2 regions of the Photobacterium sagamiensis genome follow, and region 2 is predicted to be linked to the other one. Evidence: riboswitches for the same ligand, from Rfam matches in the RefSeq annotation. Region 2 holds a riboswitch; the other holds the start of a gene.

Region 1 (4,163 bases), on a different contig from region 2:
ATTTACTACATGGAGAAAGAAGGTGAAAAGAAGCAACCTGAACAGGCGAACATTGATGAACGTTATCCGGTTTCGCAAGCCGTACGTAGCTGAAGATTTTGAGGTAACTTCATTTGATCTGAAAGTCAGGAAAGATAGCTATAGCTTACGAAAAATCAAGAAGATTGAGTTAAGAGAATTGAGTCTCAAGGACAATCTGTTAAGGAGCTTATCGTTGGCTTTGGTGCTCTCAGCAGCTACCTGGGCTTTTGTCCCCCCGGCCGGCTTCGTGATTTTTTTCATCTGCCTGCCTTTTGTGTTTTTAACATATAGAAAGTATGAGCTTCGAGCTGAGTTTCGGGCAACAGACGAGACGGGGGATCAATGGGTTCCAATAGCTCGTTGTTGTACAGAGGAAGAATTTATCGTTCTTAATGCCCTGCAATTAGAGCTTGAGGGCAAACTTTAAACTGTCGGGCTCGTCATTAATTGGCGGGCCTTTTGTCTACCTCGGGTTGAATAGTCATGCATGACCGAGCAACGGAAACCAAGTGGGGTAAAATTTGGCATACAGAATATGACAAGTTGGACAAACTAGAGGAAGCGTTCCCTGGCCGTGTAACAAAACAAGTGAGCGATAATGTAAATATCGTTGTTGAGTTATTGACCAACGACAAGTACATAGATAATCAGTCATAAAGATACATTGCATAGCGCCATTCTACTTACTCCAGAGTGGCGCTTTTATTATAAAAGACTCTGTTAATCATGAACCACCGGCAAAGCCGGTGGTATGATAAAAGCCAATTGTGTTTGCAACGCTGTATTTCGGTGGAATCATCAAAAGCATATGAATATGATCTTTCATCGCATTTCCTTCCACTATCTCCACGCCTTGTTGCCTACACCGCTCTCTCAAAATCTTGCCTATATCTCGACGAATAGAGCCATAAATGGCTTTCTTTCGATATTTAGGCACAAATACGACGTGATAGTTGCAATAATGTGTTATGAGAGCTCGGCTCTGCCATTTTCTCATTTCTGCACGCCTGAACGGCGGAGTCTTTTCGAGGCACACCGCCAGAGGCGGTGGTTTACCAAGATTTAATTACAGGCTCAACGAAGACATGACATTGATTTGCTACTGCCCATTTAATCGAGTGGGCTTGAGTAAGTGAATCATAAATAATGGTCGATGGATGCCATCTGAATCTAAAAATAGTTCAAACGAATCAGGAATGATGCTGAAGCTATTGAGCATCATAATAAAAATGGTCCCAAGCCAGAAAAAGGTGTTAGGATATATGCCTAAACGGTTTACATTCCACTTTTGAATATAATTTATACCGTTTATTGAACAAGTAGTTAGTCGGGGAGCCATAAGGCTGAGACCACTTCGGTGGGACCCGTTGAACCTGATCCAGTTAACACTGGCGTAGGGAACTAACAGTAGTGTCCTCTCTTTCTGGCCAAGTTTTCCTGGCACAGTCTCCACGGCACCTGTTACCCCTGCGCAGCATTTTTAGGGGTAGTCATGACAGCAATTTCAAAAACACCAATTACACTTACCATCGCAGGTTCTGACAGCGGTGGCGGTGCAGGGATCCAAGCCGATATTAAAGCCATTTCTGCTACTGGCGGTTATGCCTGCTCGGTGATCACCGCACTAACAGCCCAGAACACCCAAGGTGTATCTGGCATCTTCCCTGTTTCCCCAGAATTTGTTGAACAACAACTTGATGCGGTATTTAGCGATTTAGACGTTAAAGCCGTGAAAATCGGTATGCTGAGTGATACCACGATCATTCGCGCTGTTGCGAAAAAACTGCGCCAGTATCGGCCTGCACATCTGGTTGTCGATCCTGTTATGGTGGCCACCAGCGGTGATTTACTCTTACAGCAAGATGCCATCTCAACCCTAAAAGATGAACTGATCCCCCTTGCCGATGTGATCACCCCTAACCTGCCTGAAGCTGCCGCCCTGCTTAACTGCGAGCGTCCCACAGCTGAAAGTGACATGGAGGCCATGATTGAGGCACTGCGCCATCTGGGTGCTAAATCTGTACTGCTAAAAGGCGGACATCTGGAACAAGAAGAAAATAGCACCGATCTTCTGATTGTGGCTAATGATGTGCACCGATTCAGTACTAAGCGCATTGCCACCCGAAATACCCATGGCACTGGTTGTACCTTGTCTGCGGCAGTCGCTTCTTATCTTGCACAAGGTTACCCACTACTCGACGCGGTAGCCCATGGCAAAAACTATATTTCAAACGCGATCCTTCATGCTGATGAGCTGGAAATTGGTTCCGGTCATGGCCCTGTGCACCATTTCTTCGCCGGTCATTTCACCCCTGACGCCTAACTAAAAAATAACGAAGCATGACGGTAAAACCATGACGGTAGCAGTATCGGCAATATCCGGGATTGAAGTGAGCTTAACTCACGGACAGCTCCATTATCACAACAGCCACTCTCCGTTGTTTGTGAATTTGAATTTAACCTTACCGAAGGGTAAGTGGACCTGTATTCTCGGCAAAAGTGGTTGTGGAAAAACGTCTCTGTTGCGTTTACTGGCCGGCTTGCTGGACGACAAAGCACAGTGGCAAGGAGAGCTCACAACCTGTAATGGAAAAACACCAGCAAGCCAGGTGGCCTATATGGCGCAACAAGATTTACTGCTGCCCTGGCTGAGTGTGTTAGATAACGTCTGTTTCAGTGTTCGTTTAATGAAAGGTAAGCCGAGTGCTGATGATAAAGTTCGCGCACTCGATCTATTACGCAAAGTTGGCCTAGCCGATTATGCCGGTGCTTATCCCGATAGCTTGTCTGGCGGAATGCGTCAGCGTGTCGCTTTGGCCCGTACCCTGATGCAGGATAAACCGCTGCTGTTAATGGACGAACCCTTCTCGGCCCTCGATGCTGTTACCCGCCATAAACTGCAGAACCTGGCGGCTGAGCTGTTGGCTGATAAAACCGTTTTGCTGATCACCCATGATCCTCAAGAAGCGCTGCGCTTGGGTCACCAAATATTGCTGATGACAGGCTCTCCTGCTGCTGTCAGTTCACTCCCGATACCGTCATCAGCTGCCCCACGCCAATTTGATGCTGAACTGGCGATATTCCAGCAACAGATTATCGAGCAACTGGAGCAAGATTATGGCTGACTTGCAATCTTCACACCCACAGCTGAATGTCCAGTCTGTGTTGCGAAAGCAAACTCTGTCGCAGTCGTCTTCCCATCCTCTCACTCGCATGGTTATCAGCAGCGCAGTGATCCTCGGGTTATGGCAACTGGCAGTGATGGTATTTGAATTACCGAGTTTTATCTTACCGGGTCCGATGGCTGTACTCGAAAAGCTGATCCAACGCTATGACGTTCTGCTCAATCATACCTGGGTAACCGCCTCTGAAGTGGTGCTGGGATTATTGCTCGGCCTGTCTATGGGCCTGTTTTTTGCTCTCCAGATGCTGCTCTTTGATCCGCTGCGTCGCTGGTTGCTGCCTATTTTAATTGCCAGCCAGGCAATCCCTGTCTTTGCCATCGCGCCTATTCTGATGCTGTGGCTGGGTTATGGCATTGCCTCCAAAATCGTGATGGCGGCATTAATCATCTTTTTTCCCGTGACTACCTGCTGTTACGACGGATTAAGACACACCCCTACGGGCTATCTGGATCTGGCTAAAACCATGGGCGCCTCAAAGTGGCAACTGCTATGGCATGTGCGCTTACCTGCGGCTTTACCAGCTCTGGCATCGGGGATCCGTGTCGCGGTTGTTGTTGCGCCAATTGGTGCCGTTGTCGGTGAATGGGTGGGCTCCAGTGAAGGTTTGGGTTACCTGATGTTGCAAGCCAATGCCCGCATGATGATCGATGAAATGTTTGCCGCTTTATTGATCCTGGCCACTTTTTCGATCGGCTTGTACTTTGCTGCCGATTGGCTGCTTAAACGAGCTATACCATGGCAATCCAAGCAATAAATTAAACCGCGAAATTAACGAAATATTTCAACTACACAGCAAGTTAGAAACAACATAAGCAACAACCTCAATACTAATAAAATTAAAAAGGACATTAACTATGAAAAAAATGCTGGCTAAAAGCCTGATTTCTTTGGCGCTTTCCACAACTGTCTTTAGTGCACCCGCTTTTAGCGCATCAACAAAAAATATGACGTTAATGC
Region 2 (4,163 bases):
ATCCCGTCGGCGCGAAGTCTTTTATTGTGCAGACGCCAGTGACGACTGGTCAGTAAGATGGCGATACCACTTGATACGGCGATCATGCAGGAAAACCCCGCAATCTTGAGTGAATTCGCGATGGCTTGCCACAATGCGGGCTCGGCCAGTTGCTGGGGGAGTTTACTGTTGAACCCGGCACCGATAACGGCCAGTAAGGGCGGCAGAACGAGCAACAGGGCGAGGCTGATCCAGCTCCAGTCCCAAATTTTTGCCCGGCGATTATCGAGATAATTGGGTTGGTGCTCTGTCACCGAACCCGTCAGGGTTGAAAGTGGTTTCGCAAATCGCTGGGTGAATAACACTAGGCTGCAGCAAATCAGCATTTGCCACAGTGCCAGAACGGCCCCGGCTGCCAGATCGAAGTCATAGCGCAATGCCTGATAAATCGCCAGTTCGATGGTGGTGGCTTTTGGCCCGCCGCCCAGTGACATAATCACCGCAAAACTGGTAAAGCAGAGCATGAAAACCAGACCAATCACATGCGGCAGCTGTTGCCTCAGGCGTGGCCAGGCGATTAGGCGGAATTTACTCCAGCCCGTAATACCCAGGTGTGCCGCCAGTTTGTGCTGTTCAAAAGGGATCCCTTCCAGACTTTGCAGTAACAGGCGGGTAGCTAACGGTAAATTGAGGAACACATGGGCCAGCAAAATGCCGTTTAATCCATAAAGATTAAACGGTAGTGGCTGCTTTAGTATTGCAGCCAGCAGGCCGCTTTTCCCGTAAATCGCCAGCAGGCCAAAGACAGCGACCAGTACCGGTAGCACCAGTGTCATCGCAAATAACCGCAGCAATAAGCTACGGCCGAAAAACTGCCGGCGCGACAGCGCATAGGCAACCGGAATTGCCGGTACTACGCTGAGCAGGGTCGAGAGCAAAGCCTGATAAAAGCTGAATCCCGCCACATGGCGCAGGTAGGGATCTTGCCAGATTAGCAGCGAGTTGAAGTCGGTCGCCTGACTGATCAACGCGGTGATGGCACTGATCACCACGGTAGCGATCAGCCCGGCGGTGATCACGCCCGGCAGGGAAGCACGAAAACGGGTATTCAAAAGTCAGTGACCATTATTCAGAATATTCTTTTTTTATAAGCGCTCTTTAGTCAGAGCGCTTAAGTAAGGGTTCTTGCGTAAGCGCTATTGCGTAAGGGCATTTTGCCATTCACGGATCCAGCCGCGACGTTGTGAAGCCACTTCCTTGGCACTAAATTGCAAGGCTTTCGCTGGCAGGGTTAATTGCTCAAAACCTGCCGGTAATGTTTGTTTGGTGACAGGATACATCCAGTTACCTGTTGGCATCGCTGACTGGAAATCATCACTCAAAATAAACGTCATAAACTGATCGGCCAGTTTGGCGTTTGGACTGTTTTTCAGCTTAGCGGCCACTTCAATCTGCATGTAGTGACCTTCGCTGAAGTCAGCAGCTTGGTATTTGCTCTCTTTGTCAGCAATGATGTGGTAAGCCGGAGACGTGGTGTAAGAGAGCACCATGTCAGATTCCCCTTTAAGGAACATGTTGTAAGCTTCCGACCAGCCCTTGGTGACCGTGACGGTTTTCTTTGCCAGCTGCTGCCAGGCATCCGATGCTTTATCGCCATAGACCGACTTCATCCACAGCATCAGGCCTTGCCCCGGTGTGGAAGTGCGAGGATCCTGATAGATCACGCTGATATCATCACGTTTGATCAGCTCTGCCAGGCTCTTGGGCGGATTAGTCAGTTTTTCCGAGTCATAGACAAAGGCAAAATAGCCGTAGTCGTAAGGGACAAAGGTCGTATCATTCCAGCCATTGGGTAAGTTAACGGCGTCGGTATCAACATTATGCGTTGCCAGTAAGCCTGTTTGCTTGGCTTCTGCCATCAGGTTGTTATCTAATCCCAGCAAGATGTCCGCTTTGGTGCTGCTGCCTTCCAGGCGAACACGGTTTAGAATCGAAACCCCGTCATCAAGCGCGACGAACTCAAGGTTACAACCGCATTGGGCTTCAAAGGCTTTTTCGATGGCCGGGCCCGGTCCCCAGTCTGATGCAAATGAACTGTAGGTATAGACCGTTAAGGTATTGTCACTGGCCCATGCCGAGCCTGCGGCTAATAAAGAGAGAGAAAGAATTGGTAGTAGTTTTTTCACGATGCGCTCCTGATGCCCAACATCCTGCGGGACAATTATTTCAAGTGAGCGAAGGTTGAGAAGGTGTTGCCTTATGCTTTTGCTCTGGTGAAACGAGCAGCGGCTATTTTCTCAATTCCTACGCCAGTATGACCTGGTTCAGGTTCAATGGGTTCTGCGTCAGCAATCTCAGCCTTTGTTGCCTAAACAACATTGACTCCCCAATGAGAACAGTAGCTATTCTAATACCAATTTCATTAATTATCTAACCATTCAGAACACCACTGGGAGTCAAGTTCAAGGATAGCGATTGATAGAAGAGTGGTTCTCTTTTGAAATAGGAATAATCGCTAAGCAGTCCGTTGCCAGCGTAATACTACTCTGCGGATTTCATGGCGGTGCATAGCCTTATTTTGTTTCATTCAGCGTCCAGTCGTAATCATAGCTGATGTGGTTAAGTTGTACTGGAGCGCCTTTCCAGTATTGATTCAGGTGGCTTTGCAGTGCGGTTTTATTGCCAAAATCCACGCCATACCAATCATAGATAGAGGAAAGGCGGACTTTATTGCCTGTCAGCTTGACGCCCTTGGTGTTGTTCACAAAGCGGTTGGCGGCTTGTTCAAGTAAGTCTTCACTATTGCTGGCAGTAAAGGCCTGTGGTTGAAGATCCGGGCACCCCAGGCTGGCACAGTTGACCACGTAGTGGATGCGAGCATCTTGCCAGATCGGGCGCAGAATTCGGTGTTCAATATCATTGAGTGACAATGGTTTGCCATTGATGGTGATCAGCTTTTCATCCCAAGGCCCGAAAGTGAAGAAACCACCTAGCTTGGTAATGGATTTCAGCGGGTAGTTGTTCAGGATCAACTGTACGGTCAGGGCATTATAGAGATTGACCCAGTAGGCAAACTGCTCATCTTGGCGGTAGCGGCGTGGATCGATGGCGGTGAGGGAGCGGATATAGCGGTCAAGCTCCCACTTATCATTATCGGAAACTGCGCGGTAGCGAAACAGGGTCTGTTGTGGTTGTTGAACCAGGTAGTTATCCAAAGTGCGTTGCCAGCGGGTATGATCAATGGCCGCGGTATTGGCTTCATTGCTTTGTTGCCAATAGGGCCACAGATCGGCTTTTGGGGCGGTGCAGCCGGGGCTTGAAACCAGCAGTAATAAAAGCGCGAATATGATACGCATCATAACTCCTTGCGGTTTTTAAGGAAGAGGCTAGATGATATGACCTTGTATTGATAGGTTTTCTTTCAAGTAAAAAGAAGCCATGCTGTAAATAAAAACGCCCAGCATCAATTGAGGCTGGGCGTGAGTTAGTATTTGCTTACGTTAGACAAGAAAAGCGGGGATCTTGCTTTCATACTCTGTAATTTCGTCTTCGTGCTGCAGGGTCAGGCCAATGTTATCCAGACCGTTTAGCAAGCAGTGGCGACGGAATTCATCAATTTCGAATGAATACGATTTTCCGTTAGCGGTCACTGACATCGATTCCAGATCGACGGTGATCTCGGCACCTTCGTTAGCTTCAACATATTGGAATAGCTCATCAACTTCCTGATCGGTCAGGCGAACCGGCACCATTTGGTTGTTGATTGAGTTGCCATAGAAAATATCGGCAAAGCTGGGTGCAATCATCACTTGAATGCCGTAATCAGCCAGTGCCCAGGGGGCGTGTTCACGGGATGAACCACAACCGAAGTTTTCACGTGCCAGCAAAATACTTGCGCCTTGGTAGCGGGGGGCATTCATGATGAAGTCTGGGTTTTCTTGCTGACCCGCATCGTCTAGAAAGCGCCAATCATTAAAAAGATGCTGACCAAAACCGGTGCGAGTCACTTTTTGCAAAAACTGCTTAGGAATGATGGCATCAGTATCAATATTCGCGGTATCAAGTGGAACCACTAATCCTGTGTGTTGTTTAAAACCTGTCATTGTTCGTTCCTTCCTGATTAAGCCGTTGCGGTATCTAAGTCGCGGATATCAACAAAGTGACCGGCACATGCTGCTGCTGCT

The links. A riboswitch is a leader RNA that binds a small molecule or an ion and turns the genes downstream of it on or off. The one in region 2 is predicted to bind thiamine pyrophosphate.
Region 1: linked by a shared signal. The riboswitch ahead of thiD (bifunctional hydroxymethylpyrimidine kinase/phosphomethylpyrimidine kinase) and the one ahead of thiB (thiamine ABC transporter substrate binding subunit) in region 2 are both predicted to bind thiamine pyrophosphate.

What each region holds. Positions count from the first base shown of each region.
Region 1 covers NZ_JAKJSP010000055.1:16,450-20,612, reverse strand. The annotation lists gene L4D76_RS22755 (hypothetical protein) at 23-448, shown strand; partial or broken gene tnpA (IS200/IS605 family transposase) at 779-1,018, opposite strand; TPP riboswitch at 1,340-1,438, shown strand; gene thiD (bifunctional hydroxymethylpyrimidine kinase/phosphomethylpyrimidine kinase) at 1,514-2,344, shown strand; gene L4D76_RS22740 (ABC transporter ATP-binding protein) at 2,376-3,146, shown strand; gene L4D76_RS22735 (ABC transporter permease) at 3,139-3,960, shown strand; gene L4D76_RS22730 (ABC transporter substrate-binding protein) at 4,061-4,163, shown strand, end outside.
Region 2 covers NZ_JAKJSP010000018.1:112,797-116,959, reverse strand. The annotation lists gene thiP (thiamine/thiamine pyrophosphate ABC transporter permease ThiP) at 1-1,091, opposite strand, end outside; gene thiB (thiamine ABC transporter substrate binding subunit) at 1,176-2,165, opposite strand; TPP riboswitch at 2,264-2,378, opposite strand; gene L4D76_RS08485 (DUF547 domain-containing protein) at 2,553-3,335, opposite strand; gene leuD (3-isopropylmalate dehydratase small subunit) at 3,480-4,082, opposite strand; gene leuC (3-isopropylmalate dehydratase large subunit) at 4,100-4,163, opposite strand, start outside.